DNA from 2 places in the Vibrio sp. 2433-A1 genome. Region 1 is predicted to be linked to the other one. Evidence: predicted binding sites of a transcription regulator. Region 1 holds the regulator's gene; the other holds the start of a gene.
What was found. The regulator CRP, encoded in region 1, controls carbon source genes, mostly activating them, when cyclic AMP is high. The targets are predictions, from matches to a motif close to TGTGANNNNNNTCACA.
Positions count from the first base shown of each region.

Region 2: a site for CRP is predicted at 967-982, ahead of malT (HTH-type transcriptional regulator MalT). Genes of this name have one in related genera too.

Region 1 is NZ_JBRESC010000002.1:191,386-198,987, forward strand. Features, by position in the region: gene astD (succinylglutamate-semialdehyde dehydrogenase) at 1-1,446, shown strand, start outside; gene ACU01J_RS03325 (2-oxoadipate dioxygenase/decarboxylase family protein) at 1,653-2,444, shown strand; gene crp (cAMP-activated global transcriptional regulator CRP) at 2,514-3,146, opposite strand; gene ACU01J_RS03335 (phosphoribulokinase) at 3,388-4,257, opposite strand; gene ACU01J_RS03340 (YheU family protein) at 4,340-4,552, opposite strand; gene ACU01J_RS03345 (hydrolase) at 4,592-5,581, opposite strand; gene ACU01J_RS03350 (TIGR02444 family protein) at 5,605-6,084, opposite strand; gene ACU01J_RS03355 (ABC transporter ATP-binding protein) at 6,081-7,602, opposite strand, start outside.
Region 2 is NZ_JBRESC010000008.1:190,144-197,745, forward strand. Features, by position in the region: gene malT (HTH-type transcriptional regulator MalT) at 1-817, opposite strand, end outside; gene ACU01J_RS10610 (glycogen/starch/alpha-glucan phosphorylase) at 1,343-3,796, shown strand; gene malQ (4-alpha-glucanotransferase) at 3,899-6,079, shown strand; gene glgB (1,4-alpha-glucan branching protein GlgB) at 6,294-7,602, shown strand, end outside.

The DNA of each region.
Region 1 (7,602 bases):
ATTGCAGGTGAATGGGTGGCAGGTCAAGGTGAGTCAATGAACTCGCAAAGCCCATATAACAATGAGGTCATCTGGCAAGGTGAAAGTGCAACTCCAGAGCAAGTTGAGCAAGCGGTTTCAGCAGCACGCAGCGCGTTTGTAGGCTGGAAAAAAATGAGCTTTGCTGAGCGTGAAGCGATTGTGCTCGCATTTGCCGAGAAAGTAAAAGAGAACAGTGAGCAGATCGCTGAAATCATCGCCAAAGAAACCGGTAAACCGATTTGGGAAACGCGCACAGAAGCGGCGGCAATGGCAGGTAAGATTGCTATCTCGATTCGTGCTTACCATGACCGTACTGGTGAAGCGCAGCGTGAAGCCGCGGGCAACCAAATTGTGCTTCGCCACCGCCCGCTAGGTGTGATGGCGGTATTTGGTCCTTACAACTTCCCAGGTCACCTACCTAATGGCCACATTGTGCCGGCGCTACTTGCGGGTAACACGGTGGTATTTAAACCTTCAGAGCAAACACCGCTAACCGGTGAGTTTGCAATGAAACTGTGGGATCAAGTTGGTCTGCCTAAAGGCGTGATTAACCTAGTACAGGGTGCTAAAGAGACCGGTATCGCACTGGCTGATTCAAAAGGTCTGGACGGTGTCCTATTCACTGGTAGTGCAAATACTGGTCACATCCTTCACCGTCAGTTCGCTGGTCAGCCGGGTAAAATGCTGGCGCTTGAGATGGGCGGTAACAACCCGATGGTTATCTCTGAACACTATGGCGATGTGGATGCGACGGTGTACACCATTATTCAGTCTGCGTTTATCAGTGCCGGTCAGCGTTGTACATGTGCACGTCGTCTGTATGTTCCTGTTGGCGAGAAGGGCGACCTATTAGTTAGCAAGCTCGTTGAAGCAACCAATAAGATTCGTGTCGACCAGCCATTTGCAGAACCAGCACCATTTATGGGCCCACAGATTTCAAAAGCGGCGGCTGATTTCATTCTTGCGGCGCAAGCGAACCTGCAAAAGCTTGGGGGTGAGAGCCTGATTGAAGCGAAAGCGGGTCAAGCCGCGTTTGTTACTCCAGGTATCATTGACGTCACAGCGATCGCAGAGCTACCCGATGAAGAGTACTTTGGTCCATTGCTACAAGTGGTTCGTTACCAGGGGCTTGAGAAAGCGGTCGAGCTGGCCAACGATACACGCTTTGGTCTATCGGCAGGTCTAGTTTCTACCGATGACAGCGAATGGGAGTACTTTGTTGACCACATTCGTGCCGGCATCGTGAACCGTAACCGCCAGCTAACGGGCGCAAGTGGTGATGCACCATTTGGTGGCCCAGGTGCATCGGGTAACCTACGCCCAAGTGCGTACTACGCAGCTGATTACTGCGCTTATCCTATGGCATCAATGGAAGGTGGAGAAACTCTTCTTCCGGCAACATTGAGCCCAGGGCTAGAGCTGTAAAAAAACATTAGCTATAAAAACATTAGGTCAAAGAACCTAAGTTAGGAATTCCCTTCTTCCTCCCTGAGCAGGGAGGCTTTTAACGTCACAGGTTGAAGGCTATCAGACTGATTATCTGGACAAATCGGTCTGATAGCCTCTTTTATAACTTAACCAATAATAACGACTAACCCTATAACGTAAACAACCGTAAACAAGGAGGCGTTATGACGCCAGATGCTTTATTCCAATCGTTATGGAAAGACTATATTCAACGCTTGTGTCCCTCTGCTGAAAAAGTGCATCAACTACTGCAAGAAGATGAAGCGCTGATCAATGACCATATCGCGTTACGCACTTTCAATGTCGAGCCATTGGGTATTGCAACTTTAGCGCAGCCTTTCTTAGATGTTGGCTACAAACCTTGCGGTGACTATCTGTTTGAAAGTAAGAAGTTGGTCGCCAAGCACTTTGAGCACCCTGACCCGAAACAGCCAAAAGTGTTTATCAGTGAGCTAAAAGTGGAAGAGTGCTCTGAAGCATTGCAAGCTATCGTTGCAAAGCTTGTTGAGCAATTAGACACCAGTAAACTAAAAGGTCATGAGTTCTTGTCTGGCGGTCGCTTATGGGACTTAAGCTATGCTGATTTCCAAACACTGGCGACAGAGAGCGAGTATGCTTCTTGGTTAGCGGCGCACGGCTATGGTGCCAACCACTTTACTGTTAGCGTCAACCAACTGAATGCCTTTGAGGAAGTGGTTAGCGTCAATAATCACTTGCGTGATGCGGGTTTTACCATTAACGAGTTTGGTGGTGAAGTGAAAGGCTCTCCAGAGGTACTGTTAGAACAATCCTCAACCATGGCTGATAAAGTTGCGGTGCAGTTTAGTGAAGTGACTGAAATCATCCCAGGTGGCTTCTATGAGTTTGCTAAGCGTTACCCAATGCCGAATGGTGAACTTTACCCAGGGTTTGTTGCTGCATCTGCAGATAAAATTTTCGAAAGTACCAACGGCTAGTACTATTCGTCAGATAAAAAGAAAGCCACCGCGTAGGTGGCTTTTTTAATTCTTATTCGTTAATCGAAATTAACGAGTACCGTATACAACGATTGTCTTACCGTGAGCAGAGATTAGGTTCTGCTCTTCTAGCATTTTCAGGATACGACCAACGGTTTCACGAGAACAGCCAACGATTTGACCAATCTCTTGACGAGTGATCTTAATCTGCATGCCGTCTGGGTGAGTCATTGCGTCAGGTTGTTTCGCTAGGTTTAGTAGCGTCTGAGCAATGCGGCCCGTTACGTCTAGGAATGCTAGGTCACCCACTTTCTGGCTAGTCACTTGTAGGCGGCTTGCCATTTGCGCTGAAAGGCGCATTAGGATGTCTGGGTTAACTTGAATTAGTTGACGGAACTTCTTGAAAGAGATTTCTGCTACTTCACAAGGAGATTTAGCACGAACCCAAGCTGTACGTTCTTGATCTTCTTCGAATAGACCAAGCTCACCGATAAAGTCACCTTGGTTTAGGTAAGAAAGGATCATTTCCTTACCTTCTTCGTCCTTGATAAGAACCGCAACAGAGCCTTTAACGATGTAGTACAAAGTCTCTGCTTTTTCGCCCGCATGAATTAGCGTGCTTTTTGATGGGTACTTATGAATATGACAGTGTGAAAGGAACCACTCTAATGTTGGATCGGTTTGAGGTTTACCTAGAACCATAATATCTCACTTCCTCTGCAGGGTACGCTTGCCGCTTTCCATGTTTTAGCAAAGCCTTAAATAGGCCCACTAGGATAAGAGCACTTTACAAATGCTGCAAGCCATCTTGTGTTTCGGTAAGAAATAGTATCCTTTTTCGAAAACGATTTCTTGATTTTAATCGGGTCAATAGGTGTATTTACTACGCAAAACTGTGCACATGATCACGGTATGAAAAGTAATCGTGTTCTAGCCGTGAGTATTAGCCAATTTTTCCCGTTTCGATTAATTGTTGAAGAATAGGTCGTACGATTAATTCCATCGCAAAACTCATTTTACCGCCCGGTACAACGATGGTGTTGTGACGTGACATAAATGAACCATCAATCATGGCGAGTAGGTAAGGGTAATCAACATTCTTGATGCCGCGAAGGCGAATCACCACAAAACTCTCATCTAGGCTTGGAATGCCTTTGGCGTTAAGTGGGTTTGACGTATCGACTGTTGGAACACGCTGAAAGTTAATATGAGTACGAGAAAACTGTGGCGTAATGTAGTTCAGGTAGTCGTCCATGGAACGAACTATCGAATCCATCACCGCTTCACGTGAATGGCCTCTATCACGCGTGTCACGGACAAATTTCTGAATCCACTCAAGGTTAACGATCGGCACCATACCAATCAGGAAGTCGACATGTTGAGCGACATTAACGTCACCATCAACCACACCACCATGCAAACCTTCGTAGAATAGAACGTCTGAGTTTTCCGGTAGATCTTGCCAGGGGGTAAAGGTGCCCGGCATTTGATTGTAAGGGACGGCTTCGTCAAAAGTGTGTAGATAACGGCGTACTTGGCCTGTGCCTTCTTGACCGTACTGACGGAAGAACTCCGCTAGACCACCAAAGTCATTAGCTTGCGGGCCAAAATAGCTGATATGACGACCCTGCTCACGAGCTTTACGGATTTCGACATCCATTTCCGGGCGAGTGAAACGGTGAAAACTGTCTCCTTCAACCCAAGCTGGCTTAACGTTCATCATGTTGAACATCTTGCGGAAAGCCTCTGAGGTAGTAGTGGTTCCGGCACCGGACGAACCAGTAACGGCAATAATAGGGTGTTTTGCTGACATGACAAACCTTGTCTGAGAGTACGTTCCTGTAATCGACGTCCACTATAGCATGCTTTGCTTGGACGTCACTGTATGCAGTTCTCTAAAATCGATTTTTGAGTTGAATGTCGACTGTTTCATGTAACTCAGAGAAAACCACTACGGCGTCTCCTGACTCAAGCTGCTTTTTGATTTGGTCAATTTTGCTTTGCAGAGAAATCTCTACCGCGCCGTAGTCTGTCCCTTCACGCAGGACAAATTCTTTGATTAAGTTGTCCAGCGTGTCTGGATCGATTTGTTGCCAAGGAACAATCATAAATACCTCTAGATTTTATGTTCGTTTCAGACGCCGCTATTATGCAGAAACCGCCAAACTTTCATAGTAGGCAGGTAGAGCTTCTTCCAACCAGAAACGCGGCTTTATTGCACTGCCAGTGACAAAACCAACATGACCACCTTGGTCAAATAAGCGATAGTCGATGTTCTCAGGCAACACATACTTCGGGATCACGGCATCCGTCATAAATGGATCGTCTTTGGCGTGAATGATCTGGGTCGGCAAAGTGATCTCTTTAAGGCGATGAATCCCTGAGCATTGATGGTAGTAATCTTCGGCATCTTTAAATCCGTGCAGTGGTGCGGTGATTAAGTCATCAAACTCGTACAACTTTGTGACTCGTTTGATGTTGTGATAACTGAGGCCGAGTTCCCCTTTGAGGAGGTGATGCTTTTGCAGTGCGCTCTTTTTCAACGAAGAGAGTAGGTAGTTTTTATACAGCTTAGAAAAGCCTTGTTCGATTCGTTCCGAACAGGCAGAGAGATCCAACGGAGCAGAGACGATAGTCGCCCCATCAATCACTGGGTTGTCACGATACTTAGCGAGGTAGTTAGCCAGCATATTACCGCCAAGCGAGATACCTACAGCGACTTTGGTTTGGTTAGGAAACAGAGAGTCGAGATGCTCAAGGAAAAAGCGTGCGTCTTCGACTTCACCAGAGTGGTAGGCCCGAGCTAGTCTGTTGGGCTTACCGCTACAGCCGCGAAAATGCATCATTACTGATAGCCAGCCTTGTTTAGCAAAGGCATCCATCAAGCCATTGGCGTAAGGGCTGTAAAAGCAGCCCTCCAAGCCGTGAAAAAGGACAAAAATCGGCTTATTAATTTTGGCCTGTTCACCATTGCTTTGAACGACATCTTCACTCCAAGCTATATCGAGAAAGTCCCCATCAGGCGTATCAAGTGTTTGCCACACAGGTTCAAATAGCGCTTTCTTGCGAATAAATCGTGGTGCTAGGGTTTGAAGGTGTGGATTGGTTAGTCCTTTAGCCGCAACAAATTGAGTCATAACAGTCCTAAGGTCGGTAGAGCTTATCGATTGGCAATATTATTGATAGGTTCGGCAAAGGCCGAGTAGAGCTGCTCACCGCCGAGCTGGCGACAATAGCGCAATACCAGTGGTTCACAATGATTCTTTTCAAGATGAATACTGTTGATGCAGTCAACCAGATCAGATTGCTGCTGTTTTTCCAATTGAAGCTCGAATTGAAGTGACTCGCGATAGAGCGTATCGGGTAAGTGAAGTTTGAGTTTACGCCTTAATTCACGATAACTGAGCAGTAATGCTTCAGAACGACCTAAACACTCTTCAACGCGGTGCCAGTCTTGTTCTCTGAAACAGATCTGCTGCTCATCAAGCCACTTGAGCAGCAGCAGTAGGTTAACGTTGCCTTTAAATTGGTTCTGAAGATTCAAGCACGCCTCTTTGACCTCTCGCACGCTGTAATACTGCAAACTGAATTGCCATAAGCGTTCAAGAGTTAAAGAAATTTCGACGTGCTTTGAACTCATAGGCTATTGAACTCCTGTTCCATCTGTTCTAGTTCTTCTTGGAGAGACATCCACTCCATTTCGACATCTTCAAGTTCACTTTTGCTGTTAGCCTGAACAGCGAGTACTTGATTAAGTTTAGCTTTATTTTCGGCTTCATAAAGGCTGTTGTCAGACAATTGCGTTTCCGCTTCAGATAATGCTGAGCCTAACTTATCCATTTTTGCTTCCAGATTTGTCAGCTTTTTACGAATAGGTGCGGTCAGTTTGCGAAACTCTGCTTCACGACGTTTTTGGTCTTTTTTCGCTGCGGCGCTGTTCTCACTGCTCTTTTCTGGTTGCTGTGCTTGCGCTTCACGGCGTTCTGCTTTTTGCTGTTCAGTCAGCCATTTGTAGTAATCATTCAAATCACCATCAAATGGAGCGACCTGGCGATCGTGAACAAGGTAAAGGTCATCGGTTGTTGCGCGTAGTAGATAACGGTCGTGCGAAACAATCACCATTGCGCCTTCGAACGTTTGTAGCGCCATAGTCAAAGCTTGACGCATATCGAGGTCTAGGTGGTTGGTTGGCTCATCGAGCAGCAATAGGTTAGGTTTTTGCCACACGATCAAAGCAAGCACTAAGCGAGCTTTCTCGCCACCAGAGAACGGAGCGACTTTCTCTAGCGCTTTGTCGCCTTGGAAGCCAAAACTGCCTAAGTAGTTACGCAGCTCAAGTTCATTCTTGTCTGGGGCGATCTGCATCATATGCTGCAGCGGAGTTTCTTCTGGGTGGAGAGTTTCGAGCTGATGCTGAGCAAAGTAGCCAATCTTTACGCCTTGAGAGTAGGTTAGGTCGCCGCCTTGAGGGTTAAGCTCTCGCGATAGCAGTTTAATCAACGTAGATTTACCCGCACCGTTGCGGCCAAGTAGACCGATACGGCTACCCGGTACTAGATTTAGGCGAATCTTCTCAAGGATTAGGTTGTCGCCATAACCTGCTGACACTTCGTCCATCATAATGATTGGATTAGGCAGGGCGTCTGGGTCGCGGAATTGAAAGCTAAACGGGTTATCCAGTTGAGCTGGCAGAACCTTTTCCATGCGCTCTAACGCTTTAATACGGCTTTGTGCTTGGCGAGCTTTGGAGGCTTTATAGCGGAAACGGTCAATGTAGCTTTGCATGTGCGACATCTGTTTCTGCTGCTTCTCAAACTGAGCTTGTTGCAAGATGAGCTTTTGTGCTCGCTGGTCTTCAAACGACGAGTAGTTACCCGTGTATTCATGCAGTTGTTGATTCTCTACATGGATGACTCGGCCAACAATTGGGTCAAGGAAATCTCGGTCGTGCGAGATGAGAACCAAGGTGCCAGGGTAGTTTTGTAGCCAGCGTTCTAACCACATTACCGCATCTAGGTCCAAGTGGTTGGTTGGCTCATCGAGTAGCAAAAGATCAGAGCGGCAAAGTAGTGCCTGAGCTAGGTTAAGACGCATACGCCAACCGCCGGAGAACTGAGTTAAGCTCCAACTCATTTGCTCTTGGCTAAAGCCTAAACCA
Region 2 (7,602 bases), on a different contig from region 1:
GAAGTAAAAACTGACGTGTTTCTTGATCGAGTAAATCAAACACTTCTTCGACTAAGTAATCCCAAAGGTGAGCGTGGTTGAACTCAGAGAACGACTCAGCAGATTGCGCTAAGGTTTTATGTTGATGCTGCGCTTGCAGGGCAATTAATTGCAGCGCAGAAGGCCAGCCTTCAACATAGTTGCGTAAGTTATTTGCGGTGGTGTCATCAATACCATCGGCGACGCGTTGATTGAAAAATCGCGTCGTTTCTTCGGTATCAAACGCCAGTAACTCATTGCCAATTTCTATCATTAGATCGCGTACACGCAGGTTAGCGGTCCCCAGCGGTGGTGCTGCACGACTCGTCACAACCAAAGTTAAGTTGTCAGGCATATGTTTTAAGAAAAAGCGCATCGCTTCATGGATTTCATCATCATGAATCAGATGGTAGTCATCCAGCACTAGGTAGCACTCTTGGTGAAAGCTAGAAATTTCGGTAAAGACTTCACCAAACAGAGAGTGAAGGGAAGAAAACTGACGCTTTTCGGCAAGCTTCTGTGAGTTTGGGCAACTGCCGTCCGCTGCTTTATTGAGGGCTTGTAGAAGGTAGTTCATAAAGCGGAACGAATCGTTATCGCTTTCATCAATACTGTACCAACCAACATGTGATTTATCAGATAACCATTGAGCCGCCATGGTTGTTTTGCCGTAACCCGCTGGAGAGCGGAACAGTACGAGCTTATAACAAGGGGCTTGTTGCAGTAGATCTAAAACTCTTGGACGAACAATTGCGTTATGCAGTCGCCCTGGACGCGTCAATTTCGAAGGAATCCACATATTTCTATTCCCTATTTCACCATAGTGTACAAAAAACGACCGTAATCGCTGATGGGTAGGAATGTTACTTGAGAAGCCAAGCCTCGGTTATCGGCCAAGGGTGGGATTTTTGACTAATTCACATTTTGCGCTGAACTACGCCCCATAAATGTGAGGTCTATCACTCATTTTGCTGTCTGATAATGGGGTTTAAACACATGCCTGCACCAAAAGTTATGAAATTTTCATCAGAACGTGAATCTTAATGTGATCGAGTGTGCATATTCATCAATTGAGTATTTTGTAAGACACGGAACTTTAATACATCAGTTGTAGGGTAAATTCGTTGGTGGCGTGATCTCGATCACCCAAGCTCAAGCTTGTTAAAAATTTAATGAGAGTTAGATCACTGAGTCTTGGGTTGTACGCCCTCTACGCCCTGTGTCCTCCTCCCAATATGCCGTCTAGGTAGGAGGATGTTTCGAAGATTATATCCATGCACGATATGTCACAGATGGATTAGAACTAATAAGTGAGATTTCTCTGATGAAACCTACGCAACAGAAAAAATTTGATAAAGCTGCATTCCAAGAAAGTGTAAAGCAACACTTATCGACTACTTACGCGAAGACAGAAGCAACCGCAACACCGCGTGATTGGTACTTAGCGATGGGGCGCGCACTGGCTGAGCTAACCACGTTAGATCTTCTTAAGACTGAACAAGATCCTAAAATTCAAAGCGCAAAAAGCGTTAACTACTTATCTTTAGAATTCCTTATCGGTCGCCTAACTGGTAACAACCTAATTAGCATGGGCTTGTACGAGCAAATCACACAGGCGATGGAAGAGCTAGGTCACAACTTAACTGACCTATTAGAAGAAGAGCGCGATCCATCACTGGGTAACGGTGGTCTAGGTCGTCTAGCTGCGTGTTTCATGGACTCATGTGCCGCACAAGAATTCCCAACGGTGGGCTACGGTCTGCATTACGAATATGGCCTATTTAAGCAATCTTTCGAACAAGGTCGTCAGAAAGAAGCGCCGGACGCATGGCGCGGTGTAGAAGGCTACCCATGGGAAGTAGCTCGACCTGAACTGGCTCAAGAGATTGGCTTCTACGGTCATGTTGACGTTGAATACGTTAACGGCAAAGAAGTACGTAAATGGGTACCAGGCATGACAGTAAAAGCGATGCCTTGGGATTTGCCAATTGTAGGTTATGAGTCAGATACGGTTTACCCGCTGCGCCTTTGGGAATGTCAGGCAATTGCACCATTCTCACTAGCAAGCTTTAACAACGGTGATTACTTTGAAGCGCAGCACTCGCTAATCGATGCTGGCAATATTACTAAAGTTCTTTACCCGAATGACAACCACGAGAAAGGTAAGACTCTGCGTTTAATGCAGCAGTACTTCCACTCAGCTGCATCGGTACGCGATATTCTACGTCGTCACGAAGCCGCAGGTTACTCGTTAGCCGATCTTCCAAAACAAGAAACGATTCAGCTTAACGATACTCACCCAACGATTGCTATCCCTGAGTTGATGCGCATCCTAATCGATGAGAAAGGTCTATCTTGGGATAAAGCGTGGGAAATTAGTGCAAATACCTTTGCTTACACGAACCACACGCTACTACCAGAAGCACTAGAGACTTGGCCTGAATCGCTAATCCAGCGTCTACTTCCTCGTCATATGGAAATCATCTTTGAAATCAACCACCGCTTCCTGCAAGAAGTTCGTAAGATGTGGCCGGGTGATGGTGAGAAACAAGCTAAGCTGTCTATCATCCAAGAAGGTTTCAACCGCATGGTTCGCATGGCTAACTTATGTGTGATTGGTTCTTACAAGGTGAATGGTGTTGCGGCGCTTCACTCTCAATTAGTTAAGAAAGATCTTTTCCCTGAATTTAATGAAATCTTCCCAGGTAAGCTGACCAACGTAACAAACGGTATTACGCCACGTCGTTGGTTGAAGTTCTGTAACCCGGGTCTATCAAAGCTAATCTCAGACAAGATTGGTACAGAATGGCCAGCAAAACTAGAGCAGCTAGAAGGTATTGCTCAGTTTGCAACTGACGCGAAATTCCAAAAAGAATTCATGGCAGTTAAGAAGCAGAACAAACAACGCCTTGCTGATTGGGTTCAAGAGAACATGGGTATCGAGCTGGATACTAACGCTATCTTTGACGTTCAAATCAAGCGTCTACATGAGTACAAGCGTCAACACCTAGACTTGCTACACATTCTTTCTCTGTACCACCGCATCATCAATGAGCCAGAGTTCGAATGTACGCCTCGCGTATGTTTCTTCGCAGCGAAAGCAGCGCCGGGCTATCATCTAGCGAAAGAGATCATCTTTGCGGTGAACAAGGTTGCAGAGAAGATCAATAACGACCCACGCATCGGCAATAAGCTGAAAGTGGTCTTCATTCCTGACTACCGTGTAAGCATGGCAGAAATCATCATTCCTGCGGCAGATGTTTCTCAACAAATCTCGCTAGCGGGTAAAGAAGCGTCAGGTACAGGTAACATGAAGATGGCGCTAAACGGCGCTCTGACTATCGGTACGATGGATGGTGCAAACGTAGAGATCCGTGAAGAAGTCGGTGACGAGAACATCTACATCTTCGGTCTAGACGTGGAAGGTGTACAAGCGCTGAAAGCACAAGGTTACAACCCATACGATTACTACCATGCAGACCCATTGCTAAAAGCGTCATTAGACCTTCTAGTAGGTGATGAATTTACACCGGGTCAACCGGGCCTACTACGAGCAACATTTGATAGCTTGCTTGATGGTGGTGACCCATACCTATGTTTGGCTGACTTTGCTTCTTATGTTCAAGCTCACGAAGATATGGGCAAGCAGTACCAAGACCAAGCAGGTTGGGCTAAGAAAGCCATTCTTAATACCGCTTTGGTTGGCAAGTTTACCTCGGATCGCTCAATTCGAGATTATGTAAACAATATTTGGAAATTAGAGACAGTTAAACGCTAATTTCATGACAAATAGCCAAGGCCTTCGGGTCTTGGCTCAATACTTTAAGAACCAATTAAAACCCTACTATTTTGAAGGTATTGCAGTCCTTCGGAGAGAGCGATGAAAGAGAATAACGCATTAAAACAAGTCGCAGAAATGGCGAAAATTGCCGACAGCTACGTTAGCGCGTGGGGAGATGAAGCTAAGGTAGAAGACGAAACAATCCGTCACTTACTTGCGTCTTTGGGCTATGACACAACCAATGATGAAACTCTTCTTAAGTCAGCAGAGAAAAAGCATAAAAAAGACGTGCTAGATCCTGTGCTGGTGGTTCGAGATGGAGAACCTGTTGAAATTGCACTGAACCTTGGCGCAAGCGCTCGCGAAAGTGAGTTCAACTGGCGTTTAGATACCGAACAGGGAGAGGTACTTGAAGGCTATCTTCAGTCGCAAATCGTACGTGATGAGCGCAAAGAGGGTGGCCCTTTAGTGTTTGCATTACCAAGTGATATCGCTTGGGGTTACCACAAACTGACGATTACCCGTAAGCGTCGCAAAGCGCCATATGAGATGACGCTGATCGTGACACCGAAAGCGTGTTATAAGCAAGAAGGCATCTTAAACGGTAAAAAAATGTGGGGCCCAAGTGTCCAGCTTTACACACTGCGTACTCAGCACAACTGGGGTATTGGTGACTTTGGTGACCTAAAACAGCTTGTGGCTGATATCGCATCACGCGGCGGCGACTTTGTTGGCCTTAACCCGATCCACTCACTGTTCCCTGCGAACCCAGAAGGGGCGAGTCCTTACAGCCCATCTTCACGTCGTTGGTTGAACATTCTTTATATCGATGTCAGCTCAGTACCTGAATTTGCTTTGAGCATTGAAGCGCAGCAAAAAGTCGGCAGTGCGGAGTTCCAGCAGCGTCTGCAAAAAGCACGTGATTCACACTGGGTGAATTACAGCGAAGTGGCAGACCTTAAGCTTAGTGTGTTGCCACAGCTATTCGAAGAGTTTAAAAAGCGTCACTTAGACAAGAATACTGAACGTGCTGAAGCCTTCCTTGCTTTCGTTGAAGAAGGTGGTGAAAGCTTAGTTCACCAAGCAGCATTTGATGCCCTACATACGGCACTGCACGCCGAAGATTCAAGCGTCTGGGGCTGGCCTGTCTTCCCAGAAGAGTTCCGCCGCTTTGACTCTAGTGCGGTGCAGAAGTTTATCGAGCAGAACCAAGATAAAGTTCACCTCTACATGTATCTGCAGTGGCTAGCTGATGTGCAAATCAAAGAAGCACAGGCACTCGCAGAAGAGAAAGGCATGTCTGTTGGTCTATATCGCGACCTTGCCGTTGGTGTGGCTGATTCAGGTTCAGAAACATGGGCAGACAATGGCAATCTAGTCATGGATGCGAGCATTGGTGCGCCGCCGGATGTACTTGGTCCGCTAGGTCAAAACTGGGGTTTACCACCACTCAACCCGCAAGTGTTACAAGCAACGGGCTACGATGCGTACATCAAACTACTGCGTGCCAACATGAAGCACTGCGGTGCATTACGTATTGACCATGTACTTGGCTTGCTGCGCTTATGGTGGATTCCAAAAGGCGAAAACGCCACTAAAGGCGCTTACATCTACTATCCAGTAGAGGATATGCTAGCAATATTGGCGCTAGAGTCTCATCGTCATCAATGTAGTGTTATCGGTGAAGATTTAGGTACAGTGCCTGACGAAATCGTCGATATTCTGCGTGATGCAGGTGTCCACTCATACAAGGTGTTCTTCTTTGAAACATCAGAAGATGACGGTGGTTACATTTCACCTAAGCACTACGCGGATCAATCCATGTCTGCACTGTGTACTCACGATATGCCGACACTGCGTGGCTTCTGGCATTGTGATGACCTGAAAATGGGTGAAGAACTAGGCCTCTACCCTGATGCAGAGCAGTTAAAAGGCCTGTTTGCTGACCGTTTAGAATCGAAGCAAGGTATTTTGGACTCTGTTGCTTGGCATGGCTACCTACCAGAAGGTGTCGGCCGTGATGCTCAATATGTTCCGATGGATTCCTATTTAGCGGAAGCGCTACAAATGCACGTTGCGGCGGGTTCATCGACATTGCTTAGTGTTCAGCTTGAAGATTGGCTAGAGATGGATCAACCAGTCAACATTCCAGGCACTGTTGATGAGTATCCAAACTGGCGTCGTAAGCTATCGATGAACCTTGATGAAGTTTTTGCTCAAGCAGGCGTTAACCGCATTGCGCATAAGTTGACCGAGGTGCGTGCAAAGGTGAGTAAGTAAACATCAAGTTGCATTTTGTACATAGAAAATGATCGAATTGGTCACTCTAAGTAGAGCGGTAATTCGATAAACTTACCCAATACTGTATAAGCCCGCACATTGCGGGCTTTTGGGGTCATTGGCTTCTATACCCATTGAGCAAAAAACTGTCTTGATAGGGAATAACAACCGAGAAAATCGGATTAGAGAAAGTGAGGTTAGGGAGAGAATTAACTTGAAAACCAAAATGTTAGATAAGGCAACTAAGACATATAACCAACTTTCACACGCTTCGTTTGCTGACCCATTTTCCTTTATTGGTCCATTTATCGATTCTAAGCAAGGTGCACTGCGTGTTTGGATGCCGGGAGCAGAAAGTGTCGAGCTAGTTATTGAAGATGAGCGCATTGAACTTGAGCGTGAAGACGCATCGGGCTTCGTTTTAAAGCAAGGCCAAGATCTACACCTTACTCACTACTTGCTTGCCGTCAACTGGGGTGAGACTGAGCAACTAGTGGATGACCCATACCAGTACCACACTATCTATGCTGAGTATGATGATCTGCATACACCAAAAGAGATGTACAAGCAGATGGGCGCTCAGTTCATGACCCTTGAACGTGGTGGTAAGCAAATCTCCGGTACGCGTTTTTTAGTCTACGCGCCACACGCGACTGCTTGTAGTTTGGTGGGTGAGTTTAACCAGTGGGATGGCCGCCGCACGCCAATGCAGCGCCTTGATTATGGTATCTGGGGTATCTTCATCCCGAACTTGCCAGAAGGCACACAATACAAATTTGAACTGAAAGGGCCAAATGGCGAAGGCTTACCACATAAAGCTGATCCGTGGGGCGCTTACGCTGAGCAATACCCTTCATTCTCTTCGGTGACTTACGATCACAGCCGCTACCAGTGGCAAGACGCTAAGTGGCAAACACGCCCAGTGACCGAGAAAGGCAAACAAGCGCTTTCTTTTTACGAGTTACACGCAGGTTCTTGGCGCCGTAATGAAAATGGTGATTTCCTTAACTACCGTGAGCTTGCAGAGCAGTTGATTCCTTACCTTGTCGATATGGGCTACACCCACATTGAATTGATGCCAGTCTCTGAGCACCCATTCTATGGTTCATGGGGTTATCAACCTGTTGGCCTATTTGCGCCAACCAGCCGTTTTGGCTCACCAGATGATTTCAAATTCTTCGTCGACCAGTGTCACCAAGCAGGTCTTGGCGTGGTACTGGACTGGGTGCCAGCGCACTTCCCGTCGGATGATCACGGTTTGGCTAACTTCGATGGTACACCGCTATTTCATGACCCAGACCCGCGTCGCGGTTGGCATCAAGATTGGAACTCGTATATTTACGATTTAGGTCGTGAGCATGTACGCCGTTTCCTTGTATCGAATGCTTTGTACTGGTTTGAACAATTCCACATTGATGGTATTCGCGTCGACGCGGTGGCTTCCATGTTGTACCTCGATTACTCGCGCAGCCATGACCAATGGATCCCTAATGTTGACGGTGGCAACGAAAACTACGATGCGA